Regions from separate parts of the Brevibacillus sp. TJ4 genome, predicted to be linked through region 1. Evidence: predicted binding sites of a transcription regulator. Region 1 holds the regulator's gene; the other holds the start of a gene.
The links. The regulator Rex, encoded in region 1, represses fermentation and respiration genes when NADH is low (regulators of the CRP and FNR family bind a similar motif). The targets are predictions, from matches to a motif close to TTGTGAAATATTTCACAA.
Positions count from the first base shown of each region.

Region 2: a site for Rex is predicted at 2,794-2,811, ahead of ACAF76_RS14655 (DUF1641 domain-containing protein). Genes of this name have one in related genera too.

Region 1 covers NZ_CP185865.1:2,423,020-2,428,359, forward strand. Annotated here, with positions in the region: gene ACAF76_RS11770 (DUF5590 domain-containing protein) at 20-499, opposite strand; gene ACAF76_RS11775 (hypothetical protein) at 533-1,228, opposite strand; gene ACAF76_RS11780 (amidohydrolase) at 1,600-2,898, opposite strand; gene ACAF76_RS11785 (redox-sensing transcriptional repressor Rex) at 2,917-3,540, opposite strand; gene ACAF76_RS11790 (ComEC/Rec2 family competence protein) at 3,557-4,456, opposite strand; gene dinG (ATP-dependent DNA helicase DinG) at 4,500-5,340, opposite strand, start outside.
Region 2 covers NZ_CP185865.1:2,971,416-2,976,755, forward strand. Annotated here, with positions in the region: gene ACAF76_RS14635 (homoserine dehydrogenase) at 1-104, opposite strand, end outside; gene ACAF76_RS14640 (ACT domain-containing protein) at 128-571, opposite strand; gene ACAF76_RS14645 (hypothetical protein) at 758-910, shown strand; gene ACAF76_RS14650 (NAD(P)/FAD-dependent oxidoreductase) at 1,031-2,209, opposite strand; gene ACAF76_RS14655 (DUF1641 domain-containing protein) at 2,251-2,694, opposite strand; gene ACAF76_RS14660 (PilZ domain-containing protein) at 2,909-3,571, opposite strand; gene obgE (GTPase ObgE) at 3,580-4,857, opposite strand; gene ACAF76_RS14670 (Spo0B C-terminal domain-containing protein) at 4,871-5,340, opposite strand, start outside.

The DNA.
Region 1 (5,340 bases):
ACGTTCACATTGTATGAGATCAGGTGGACGAAAGCACGTACGAGGTGAGCAATTCGCCCGTAAACAAGTCGTAGTGCAAGTAATGGAAGCGTCCATCCTTGTCCTGCACGGTCACTTCCCAGAATCGCTTGTCGCCATCCAGTCCCGGAACCATACGGACCATGCCCGCATCCGGATAGTTTTGGGCAATGGCTGCTTCTACATTTTCCCGTGGGACAGCGAGATCCATCCGGTCGAATGCGACCTCATCCTCGGTCAGCCAGGCTACGACCGATGTTCCCACCTTGTTCTTGCCGATGACCACAGCGTAGTGCTGCTTGCCACGGTATTCGTCAATGGACTCGATTTCCGCAATCGTCGTCCGCTCTCGTACCCATTGTTCCACCTGCTGCTCAAAGTCCTGCTTCTTCGATACGACTGCAGAGGTGAGATGATACCCAAAGCCTCCCGCCACAAGAAGTAGTATGACCAAAATTCCTGCTATGATTCGGACAGCCACAACCGACGAACTCCTTTTCTCTATACGTACCAGTTACAGGCGAAAGCGCAGTATATCGTGCTTCTCTCCGGCGGAGGTGGCCATTCTCAGCTCCACATCCAGCTCACGAACCTGTTCTGATACCCCATCATACCAGAGCGTGTACTGGACGGCAATTTGTTTGGCGATTTCCGGATGCATTTCCTTTACGGGAAACGATGGACCGAGCCACATGTCAAGCAACAGTGTCACTTCATGCGCAGGCACAGACAGACGATACCCGCGCAAGCTGTGATCGTCAGCACTTTGCACAGGTGTTGCCTGCAAACTGTTCAGGACGCCTTTGAGCAGTTGTGCGTGCTCATGCGGGGTATACAGGGCATAAGGAAGCGCCGTGTGGTCCTGAAGCTCTCCATCGATCAGAACCGTCACCTGCTTTTGGTCATCACGCTTCATCTCCAACTGGTGGCCGCCAATTTCGCCGGACAGGTGGAAGCGCTCCTGTTCGTAGGTACCTTCCAGCGTGTAGTCTTTCATGCTGACGAGAAATGACCGCTCTTTCTCGTTCGTAAGCTGATCGAGCAAATACACAAGCCGCAGCTCTTCTGCCTCCTGCTGACCGTCCGCCTGTACCGTGTTCACCGCTTCCGGTTCGCCTCGGTTTCCCATCAGCCCCAGGCTGACTCCCAACAGAAACAACAACAGAAAGGCGGGAATACCCCACCACAACAGTTTGGGCCGGATATACATCTTCCTTCCCCCTGTCCCATTTTGTGTATGTCTATGTGAAATGGGAAGGTTTTAGAACAGGACGGAAAAGTTGCTACTCATAGCCCCATGGTGAGCGGTCATACTACTTGTACACCCGAAGGAGGTGAGCGCGTGAACAGGACGCTACGAACCACATCTCCTGATGTAGTGGGGTTTCTGTTGCAGGAATACCGCGTTTCCTGGGCAGCGTTGTCATCACCGCTGCGCACATCGTCTCACGCACCTGAATTTTGTTTTCGCCATCACAATCTGTCTGAGCTGTGGCGAAAATGAGTACGGCCTTGATGTGATTTCCAAATTCCCCTACCTACACCTACAGCTTTTCTCCTGTCGCACCCGGCAGGAGCCTTTTATCGTTGCAATTGCTGGAATACGCGGTTTGCTTCAAAAATCGCTTTTTCCTCGTCGATCGTGAGCAGCTCGCGGTCGCGCATCAGGAAGCGTCCGGCGACGATCGTATCCTTCACGTCGCGTCCGTTGGCAGCGTAAACCACATGGCCGACCGGGTTATTCGCCGGTTGGAAATGGGCTTGATAGCTGTCCAGGACGATCATGTCCGCCTGTTTGCCTACCTCCAGCGATCCGAGCGTATCTGCCTGGAACACACCGTCTGCACCGTAGCGCGTCGCCATGCGCAGTGCCTCATCGGCAGAAATGGCGATCGGATCGTAGTTGACCCCTTTGTGCAAAATCGCTGCCAGCTTCAGTTCCTCGAACAGGTTCAGATTGTTGTTGCTCGCGGAGCTGTCGGTACCCAACGAGACGGAGATGCCTTTGGCGAGCATCTTCGGTACAGGCGCGACACCGCTGGCCAGCTTCAGGTTGCTGACTACATTATGTGAAACCTTTACCTTGTATTTTGCCAAAACGTCGATTTCCTCATCCGTCAGGTGCACCGCGTGCGCCAACAGCGTCGGACGCTCAAACATGCCGAGTTTTTCCAGGTGGGCGACCGGGCGCAGACCGTAGTCCTGTACATTTTGCTCGACTTCAAAGCGGGTTTCGGACATGTGAATATGCAGCGGCAAGGAAAGCTCGTCTGCAATTTCGATAATTTGCGTAATGAAATCAGGTGTGCACGTGTACGGAGCGTGCGGCGCCATCATTACCGTGATGCGTCCGTCCGCCTGGTTGTGCCAATCCTTGGCAAACTGCGTGGCATCCTGCAGCTTTGCCTTGCGCTCTTCTTCGGAGCAAAGCCCGATCATTCCGCGGCACAGACGCGCCCGCATCCCGCTTTCCTGTACCGCTTTGGCGACCTCGTCCATATGGTCGTACATATCGACAAATGTAGTCGTACCGGTGCGGATCATCTCGATCAGCGACAAGTGCGTGCCCCATTTTACGTGCTCGCCTGTGAACTGGCCCTCCATCGGCCACATCTTGTCTTGAAGCCATTGCTGCAGCGGCAGGTCGTCGGCGTAGCTGCGCAAGAGGGACATGCCAGCGTGGCCGTGTGTATTGATCAGTCCGGGAAGTACATAGTTGCCTTTCTGGTCGATGACTTCATCGTAGCCGGAGAGATCGGCAGGCGTCGGTCCTACATACGTAATCTTTCCATCTGCGAATGCCACTGCTCCATCGTAGATGACTTCGTTTTGTTCGTTTACCGTGATGACGGTAGCATGAGTCAAAATCGTCTTTTTCATCAGGACAACTCCGTTCTTCTATGTAAGGTAAAAGGCCAAGCTTTGCAAATTGGAGGTCACATCCGCGTAGTGAATACGCACATGTTTGGGGGCGCGGATCGTCGTTGGTGCAAAATTCAAAATCCCCTTGATGCCGGCTTCCACCAGCAGATCGCATACCGACTGCGCGGCGGCTGCCGGAACCGTCATAATCGCCAGCCTGATGTTCTTCGCCTTGATTGTCTGTTCCAGTTCCTCCAGCGGCTGAATCAGGATTCCCGCGATTTTCGTCCCCAGTTTGCCTGGATCATTGTCAAAAATGGCAGCAATGCGCATGTTGTCGTTCATGTACACATTGTAATTGCTGATGGCGTGGCCCAAATGTCCCGCTCCGACCAGCGCCACCCGGATTTCGCTGTTCAGTTTGAGGATTTGGCGGATGTTTTCCACCAGATAGTCGACATCGTAGCCGATGCCTTTCCTGCCGAAATCGCCAAACGCAGCCAAATCTTTGCGGATCTGGGCCGGATTCACATCGAGATGCTTGCCCATTTGCTGGGAAGAGACAGTGCTTACCTCCACTTGCTGCAAATAGGTCAAGTAGCGAAGGTAGATCGGCAAGCGGCGAACGACCGCCTCGGAAATTTTTCTCTCTTTGCTCACTCGCGGTCACTCCCCCTTACTGCTTTTCTTTCAGTACCCGGTAATCCTTCCCGTTTGACAAAATCGTGATCGTCCCATCCTGGCTGGTGATGTAGGTTTCCGCCCATGATTCGCCCAGCCGCTCCAGCACTTCCTGGCTCTCTTTCAAACTGTCCAGCTTTTTGCCGGTCGAGATGATCGCGATCTGCGGGTCTACTTTGCTCAAAAACGGCTGGGAAGAGCCTTGATTGCTCCCCTGGTCGCCCACTTTCAATACCTCGGCCTTCACCTGTTCGGGATCGCGCTCCAGCAGCCGTTCTTCGGCTTTTTCATTGATGCCGCTGGTAAACAAAAAGCGCAGCTTGCCATGCTCAAGGCGAAACACAAGCGAGTTGTTTTGCGGCGAGAGAAACAGCGGCTCGTTGGGCAGCAATACGCGCAGAAATACGTCTTCATCCAGCTTGAGCAGGTCATTTTCCACGAGGGCAAGCTGCTTGTCGGCTGACGGCACCGGAACACCCTTGCGAATGACCGTCTCTGTCAGCTTCGGCATGACGACCGTGTCGATCTCCAGCTTCTCCCGAAGAGATGGATACCCTCCGGCATACTCCGGCTGATCGTTCGTTATGACCACGTAGTCCAACCGGGTTACTTTGCGATCCAATAACTGCTTGTGCAGCACCGGCCAGTCACTGGCGCTGCCTGTATCGATCAGCAGCTTTTTGCCGCCCGGGAGACGAACGAGCGTGCTTTCTCCTTCAGGCAAAGCAAAATACGTAAGTACCAATCCGATAAATTCGTCCTCGTGTTTTGCGGCGAGCGGATCTTCGACCTTGATTGCCGGGATCGCTGCCGCATGGCTGACGACGGAGCAGCCGCACAGCAACGCCGTACAAAGCACAAGCCGCAGCCAGACCCATCTGCTATTCCCTACCATCGTATTTTATCACCTAAATCCCTGCTAGACTATTGCTTCATTATTATGAATCCAACAGAGGCGGACTACTCAGGAATAGCTTGATTTGTTCACGAATTTCCGGCCAACTCCCGCCCTCCATCCGGTATGGCGGCAGCGATTGCAGGAAGGTTTTGCCGTAGCGGGCTTCGACGATTCGCGAATCGAGGACGACTACGACCCCGCGGTCCAAATGGTGGCGAATCAGTCTGCCGACTCCTTGCTTGAACAAAATGACCGCCTGCGGCAGCGCCATCGACATGAAGGCGTTTTTGCCCTGCTCCTTGATCTGTTCGGCGCGCCCCTGGTAGACGGGATGATTCGGCGGAGTAAACGGCAGGCGCACGATCACCAGGCAGCTCAGCGCTTCTCCCGGGATGTCCACACCCTCCCAAAAGCTGCTCGTCCCCAGCAGCACGCTTTGTTCCAGGTTTTGGAACAGGCTGACGAGCTTGCTGCGGTTGTTGCTGTCGATTCCGTGTCCGAGAAGCGTATACGGAAGCTCGCTTTCTGCCAGACGCTCCTTCATGCCCTGGTAGACGAGACGCAGCATGGCATGCGAGGTAAACAGGATCATCGTTCTGCCTTTGGCCGCCAGCACAACGTCGACGCACCCCTGGACAACCGCATCGATATACGCCTGATCCCCTTCCTTGCCTGGTGCCGGAAAATCGGAAGGAATGAGCAGCAATCCCTGGTTGGGGTAGTCAAAGGGGGACGGAATCTCCAGCGTTCGCACGCGCCCTTCCGGCAATTGTTCCAGTCCAAGCCGGCTTCTCACATAGGAAAAGCTGTTTTTGACCGTCAGTGTAGCCGAAGTCAGCACCAGGCTGCGTTTTTGTTCAAACAGCGGCTGGACCAATGCT
Region 2 (5,340 bases), 550 kb from region 1:
GTCTGCTTTTGCAAGTCTTCCTGGTGAGCCTGGATGATGCGCACAACCCCTGTTCCTACCGTACCGAACCCCATCAAACCTACTTTTACAACCTGCTTTTCCATCTCTCCATACCCTCCTATTGAATCTATCCTCTACCTACAATCATCGCCTTGCGTACACCTGGCACCAGTTGCAGTCCATCCACAAATTCCGTAGTGGATACGCGCAGATGTGCCATATCAACCGACATCGAAACAGTAGCAATCCCTTGCAGCGGAATCGTCTGGTTAATCGACAGCACGTTGCCGCCTTGATCGGCCACGTACGTAAGCACCTTGGACAAATAACCGGAGACGTGTTCCAGCGAAAAGGTAATCGTCATAATCTTTTCGCTCATCATCGCATTGAAGGGAAAAATGCCATCCTTGTACTTGTAATACGCACTCCGGCTCAGACCGACGCGCTCGACTGCATCATTGACGGTCTCCACTTCCCCGGACTCGAGCAGTTTTTTGGCTTCGATCGTCTTCGCGATAGACTCTGGTAAAATGTCAGATCGAATCAGGTAAAATTTTTCTTCCCGTTTCATCTGTTATGTCCTCCTGAGAAAAACAGATGTTTCTTCATAGAGGACATTATAACGGATCGCTCCCCCCCTGGCAATCCTTGCACGGTATTTTTTTCGTGGAATTTTACTCAGTTCATTCCTGCTTACATGTGTACACCATGCTTCGTACACACTAGTAGCGAGCATCGCGACAGGAGGTGAGCAAGCATGGCAGGTCGTGGAAAAGCGGACAAATCAGAGCGCCGCAACAACCATCCAGCCGCCAAACCGTCGTCGCTGGACCAGTTTGGCGAAGCCCGCAACGAAGGCAGGATGTCCCAGTCTCCGCACATTGTCGAAAACCCCAGCGGAAACGGCTGAGCCCAGACACCTGCGCTGGCATCCGAATAGCGCAGATCGGCGGCAAAGATCGTCACATGTTGGAGTGCATACAAGAACCCGGGCAACACACACCCGGGTTTTCCACGTTCATTTGTGAAATTAGTATACCAGCGAAAAAAGGCCGTTAATATGGGCAAGATAACGAATATTGCTCGCTTCTTTCATCAAGGTCGCCGGTGTGCCCTTGAGCTTGATCTGGCTGCTGCCGATGGTCCCGATCGCATCTTTGCGTCCCAGGCTGCCGAGCGTACCGGAGAACACAGGGCTGAAGGCATCCATTTTGTATCCTTTGAAGTACGCGTGCAGATTGTAGCCGACAGTCTCTCCCATCTGCCAAGCCAATTGCGCGGTCGGCGGATACGGGCGTCCTTCTGGTCCCATTACGACGGCACTGTCGCCGGCGAGGAAGACGTCAGGATGCGACGTGGACTGGAGGAATTCCGTTACAGTCGCACGTCCGCGGTTGACTTCCAGACCGCTGTTGGCGACGACGGCATTTCCTTGCACGCCGCCCGTCCAGACCATCGTTTTGGTTTCGATGCTCGTTCCATCCTTGAGCAGCACCGTCGACTCTTTCATCTCTGTCACGGGCACTCCAGTCAGGAACTGGACGCCGCGAGCTTCGAGGCTCGTTTTCGCCCGCTCGACGAGGTCAGGGGCAAATCCGCCGAGAATGGACGGACCTGCCTCTACGCAGTACAGACCAACTTCGGCAAAATCGACGCCGTACTTTTTGCAAAGTTCCGGCAGCATGTCGGCAAATTCGCCCACCAGCTCGATTCCGGTCAAGCCGCCTCCGCCGATGACAAAGGTTGCGTCCGCTTTGTTTCGGCTTTCGCTGTAAGCGGCAATCCGTTCTTCCACATGGGCGCGAATCCGGTTTGCGTCGTGGACCGACTTCAACGTAAAGCTGTATTCCTGCAATCCAGGGATGCCAAAAAAGGCTGTCTCGCTGCCCAGCGCTACGACCAGTGCATCGTATTTCAGTTGTTCGCCGCTGGCCAGGGTGACGCGTTTGGAATCGAGACCGATCGTCTCCACCGTGTCGATGACCAGGTTAATGCCTTTGCCGCGCAGCAGCTTTTCCAGCGGCAGTGCGACATTTCTTTCATCCAGATTGCCTGCGGCCAAACGGTGCAGTTCCGTAATAATCTGGTGCGTCGGAAAACGGTTTACCACGGTAATTTCCGCTTCTTCCACCGTCATGTGCTTGCGTGCGGTCAATGCGCTGAGCAATCCGCCATAGCCGCCACCCAAAATAATGATTTGCTTCGCCATCGCTCCATCCTCCGTCCGTCTCTTCGTTCGTTATCGATGATCTACTTCAGTCGCTGGCGCTCGGCCATTACCTCTAAAAAGGCTTGTGTGAAGCGCAATGTTTTTTGCACCTGCGGATCTTTCAGCATTTTCAACATGGCAAACAAGCCTACCGTAGACGTCTCGTCCTGTGAGCGCTCATTCGCTTCAATCGCGGCCTGGGCGATGCCTTTTGCCTTGTCCTGGAGCGGCTTGACGAACTCTTCCATGCCGCCTTTCAGATCGGACATCAGTACAGGATCGTTGGCGACCGTCTGCACCAGATCGTACGCCTTGGTCAGCACGGTGGTCATTTCCGCCAGCTTCGGCAAGTTTTCCACGAGAACATTCAAAGACTGCTGCACTTCCGGCTTCATCAGTTGATCCAGCACGTCTTGCTGCACCGGTGCTTGCGTTGCTGTCGCTGCCGCTTCATTTGCAGCTTGTTGCGTGTTTGGTTGTGACATGGGATACGTCCTCCTTTGCGTGGGATAGAGGCCTTGGTTTCTCGATGCCTGCTCTAGCAGCATAAGCCGACTCTCCCTGGGAGAACCGATGCGCTTAATTTGTGCCTTTTTTCACAAAGTCCGATAAAAAAAGAAACAGGATCGATGAAGAACTCTACCTCTATACTATATACCTTGCCCCGGTGAAATTTCAAAGAAAAAAAACCGTCCCTGTTCAGACGGTTTCTAGCAAAACATTGTAATAGTCCTGGACAAGCTGGTAGTGCTTGTCGCTAATGTCCGTAAACTGCAATTCCATAACGGCCTGCGAGCCTTCAAAGCTCTTCTCTACGACCTGGGCCATTCCAACCACTTCCTGGTTGTTCGACGGAATGACAAAGGACAAGTGGATAAAGTCTTTCTTGGCGATATACCCTTCCGTGCCAATCACCAAGCGGGTAGGCGATAACTTCAGCAACACGCCTTCCCCTTTTTCTTCGATCGGCCGCGCTCCCATTACTTTGTAGGGAATCCGAATCTCCGTGTCCGGGACAAGCAAATCGTTGACCGGCGATGCAGAGACAGACTCCTGCTTGATCGAAGTCGGGATCAATCCAAGCAGGCGGACTGGCCACATCGTCTGTTCCTGGATCACTAAACATTCCACAATCACTGTGCTTTTTTCTATTTTCCACCGTATGCGCACAGTAGAGCCAAGAACTTCCTGCTTTATTTTATCCTTTACCTCACAGGAGACGACGATATAACCAGCTTTTGCATGTTCCACCAGGATCGGAACCGATTGCTTCACCTGCGAAGATAGCATCATCTGCAGGGAAGCGCCACGCTGCAATTGCTTTTCGGCAAGAAACGGTTGTAGTGATGCAGCTTCTGTCATTGTTTTTGTCACTCCACAAAATCAAACTCAAGTTTTCCGATACGCACCGTATCGCCATCCTTCGCCCCGTGCTGGCGCAATGCATCGTCCACGCCCATGCTGCGCATCATTTTGGCAAAGCGCTGGGCAGCATCGTAACTGTTCAAATTGGTCATGCGTACGAGCTTCTCGATTTTTTCGCCACTGACGACGAATACTTCATTCTCACGCGTAACCTGGAACGCGTCCGGTTCTTTTTCCGCGCGGAAGACGACTCTTTCCTCCACCTCGGCGACTTCTTCCACAGCGAGCCGCTCCGGAATAGTCGCGAGCAGATCACCGATGGCATACATCAATTCCTGCACGCCTTTTTTGGTCGCCGCAGAAATCTCGTAAATCTGTACATCGGGCAGCTTCTCGCGGAAACGTCGCAAATTTTCCTGTGCTTCCGGCATGTCCATCTTGTTGGCGACGACGATCTGCGGACGTTCCTCCAGCTTCAGGTTGTAGAGTACAAGTTCCCGGTTGATTTGCATGTAATCCTCATATGGATCGCGCCCGTCTACGGCAGCCATGTCAATCACGTGGACGATCAGCCGCGTCCGCTCGACATGGCGCAAAAACTGGTGGCCCAGTCCGACTCCTTCATGCGCGCCCTCGATCAGTCCGGGCAGATCAGCCATGACAAAGCTCTGCTCTCCCAGATCGACGACGCCCAGGTTGGGAGCCAGAGTGGTGAAGTGATACTCGGCAATTTTCGGTTTGGCTGCCGTCACGCTGGAAAGCAACGTCGACTTGCCGACGCTGGGATAGCCGACCAGCCCTACATCTGCGATCAGCTTCAGTTCCATCGTGATGTAGCGCTCCTGTCCCGGCTCCCCGTTTTCCGAGATGTGAGGGGCAGGATTGGACGGATTGGCAAATCGCATGTTCCCTCTGCCGCCGCGTCCTCCCTTGGCGATCACTGCGCGCTGCCCATGCTCCACCAGATCGGCGATTACTTCCTTCGTGTCGTCGTCGATCACGGTCGTACCCGGTGGCACACGCACGACCAAATCCTCTGCTCCCGCTCCGTGCTGGGCCTTATTGCGTCCATGCTCGCCGCGCTGTGCCTTGAAATGGCGCTGGTAGCGAAAATCGACGAGCGTTCGCAGCCCTTCATCGACGACAAACACGACGTCGCCGCCTCGGCCTCCGTCACCCCCGGCGGGTCCGCCCAGCGGCACGTATTTCTCACGGCGAAAAGAAACGGCCCCGTTCCCTCCGTCGCCGCCCTTTACGTAAATTTTTACCTGATCGACAAACATGGTGTCACCTCTTTCATTCCGCGAATGGAATTACCAGTTCCAGTACCCATTCTTCCTCTGTATGTATCCATTCAGTGACCTCCACCGCGCTGCATTTCCCTTTTTGCACGATCTCCTCCAGCTTTTCCATGCCGTCCGCCGAGATCTTTCCGGCCAGGTCAAAGCGGAAATGAACACCGTTTTCCCCCGCCGACAAGCTGACCTGCATGCTCGCTTGTTCATACCCGTCCTGGGAAACGTGCTCGTTAGCTGTGCACAAAATCTCCGCAATCAATTGAAACAGGACTTGCTCGTCCAACGCAATGCGGGACAGGTCCACATGTTCACAAACCTCTACTTCTAACAGCATTTCCTTGTTCAGCGCATTAAATGTCAAAAAAAAGACGGACAACAGCGAGTTGTTGAGCCGAGCAATCATGCTTTCCTGCATGGCCATTTCGGCAATCCGCCTCAGGTGCGCCTCTGACTGTTCCGTACGGTTCA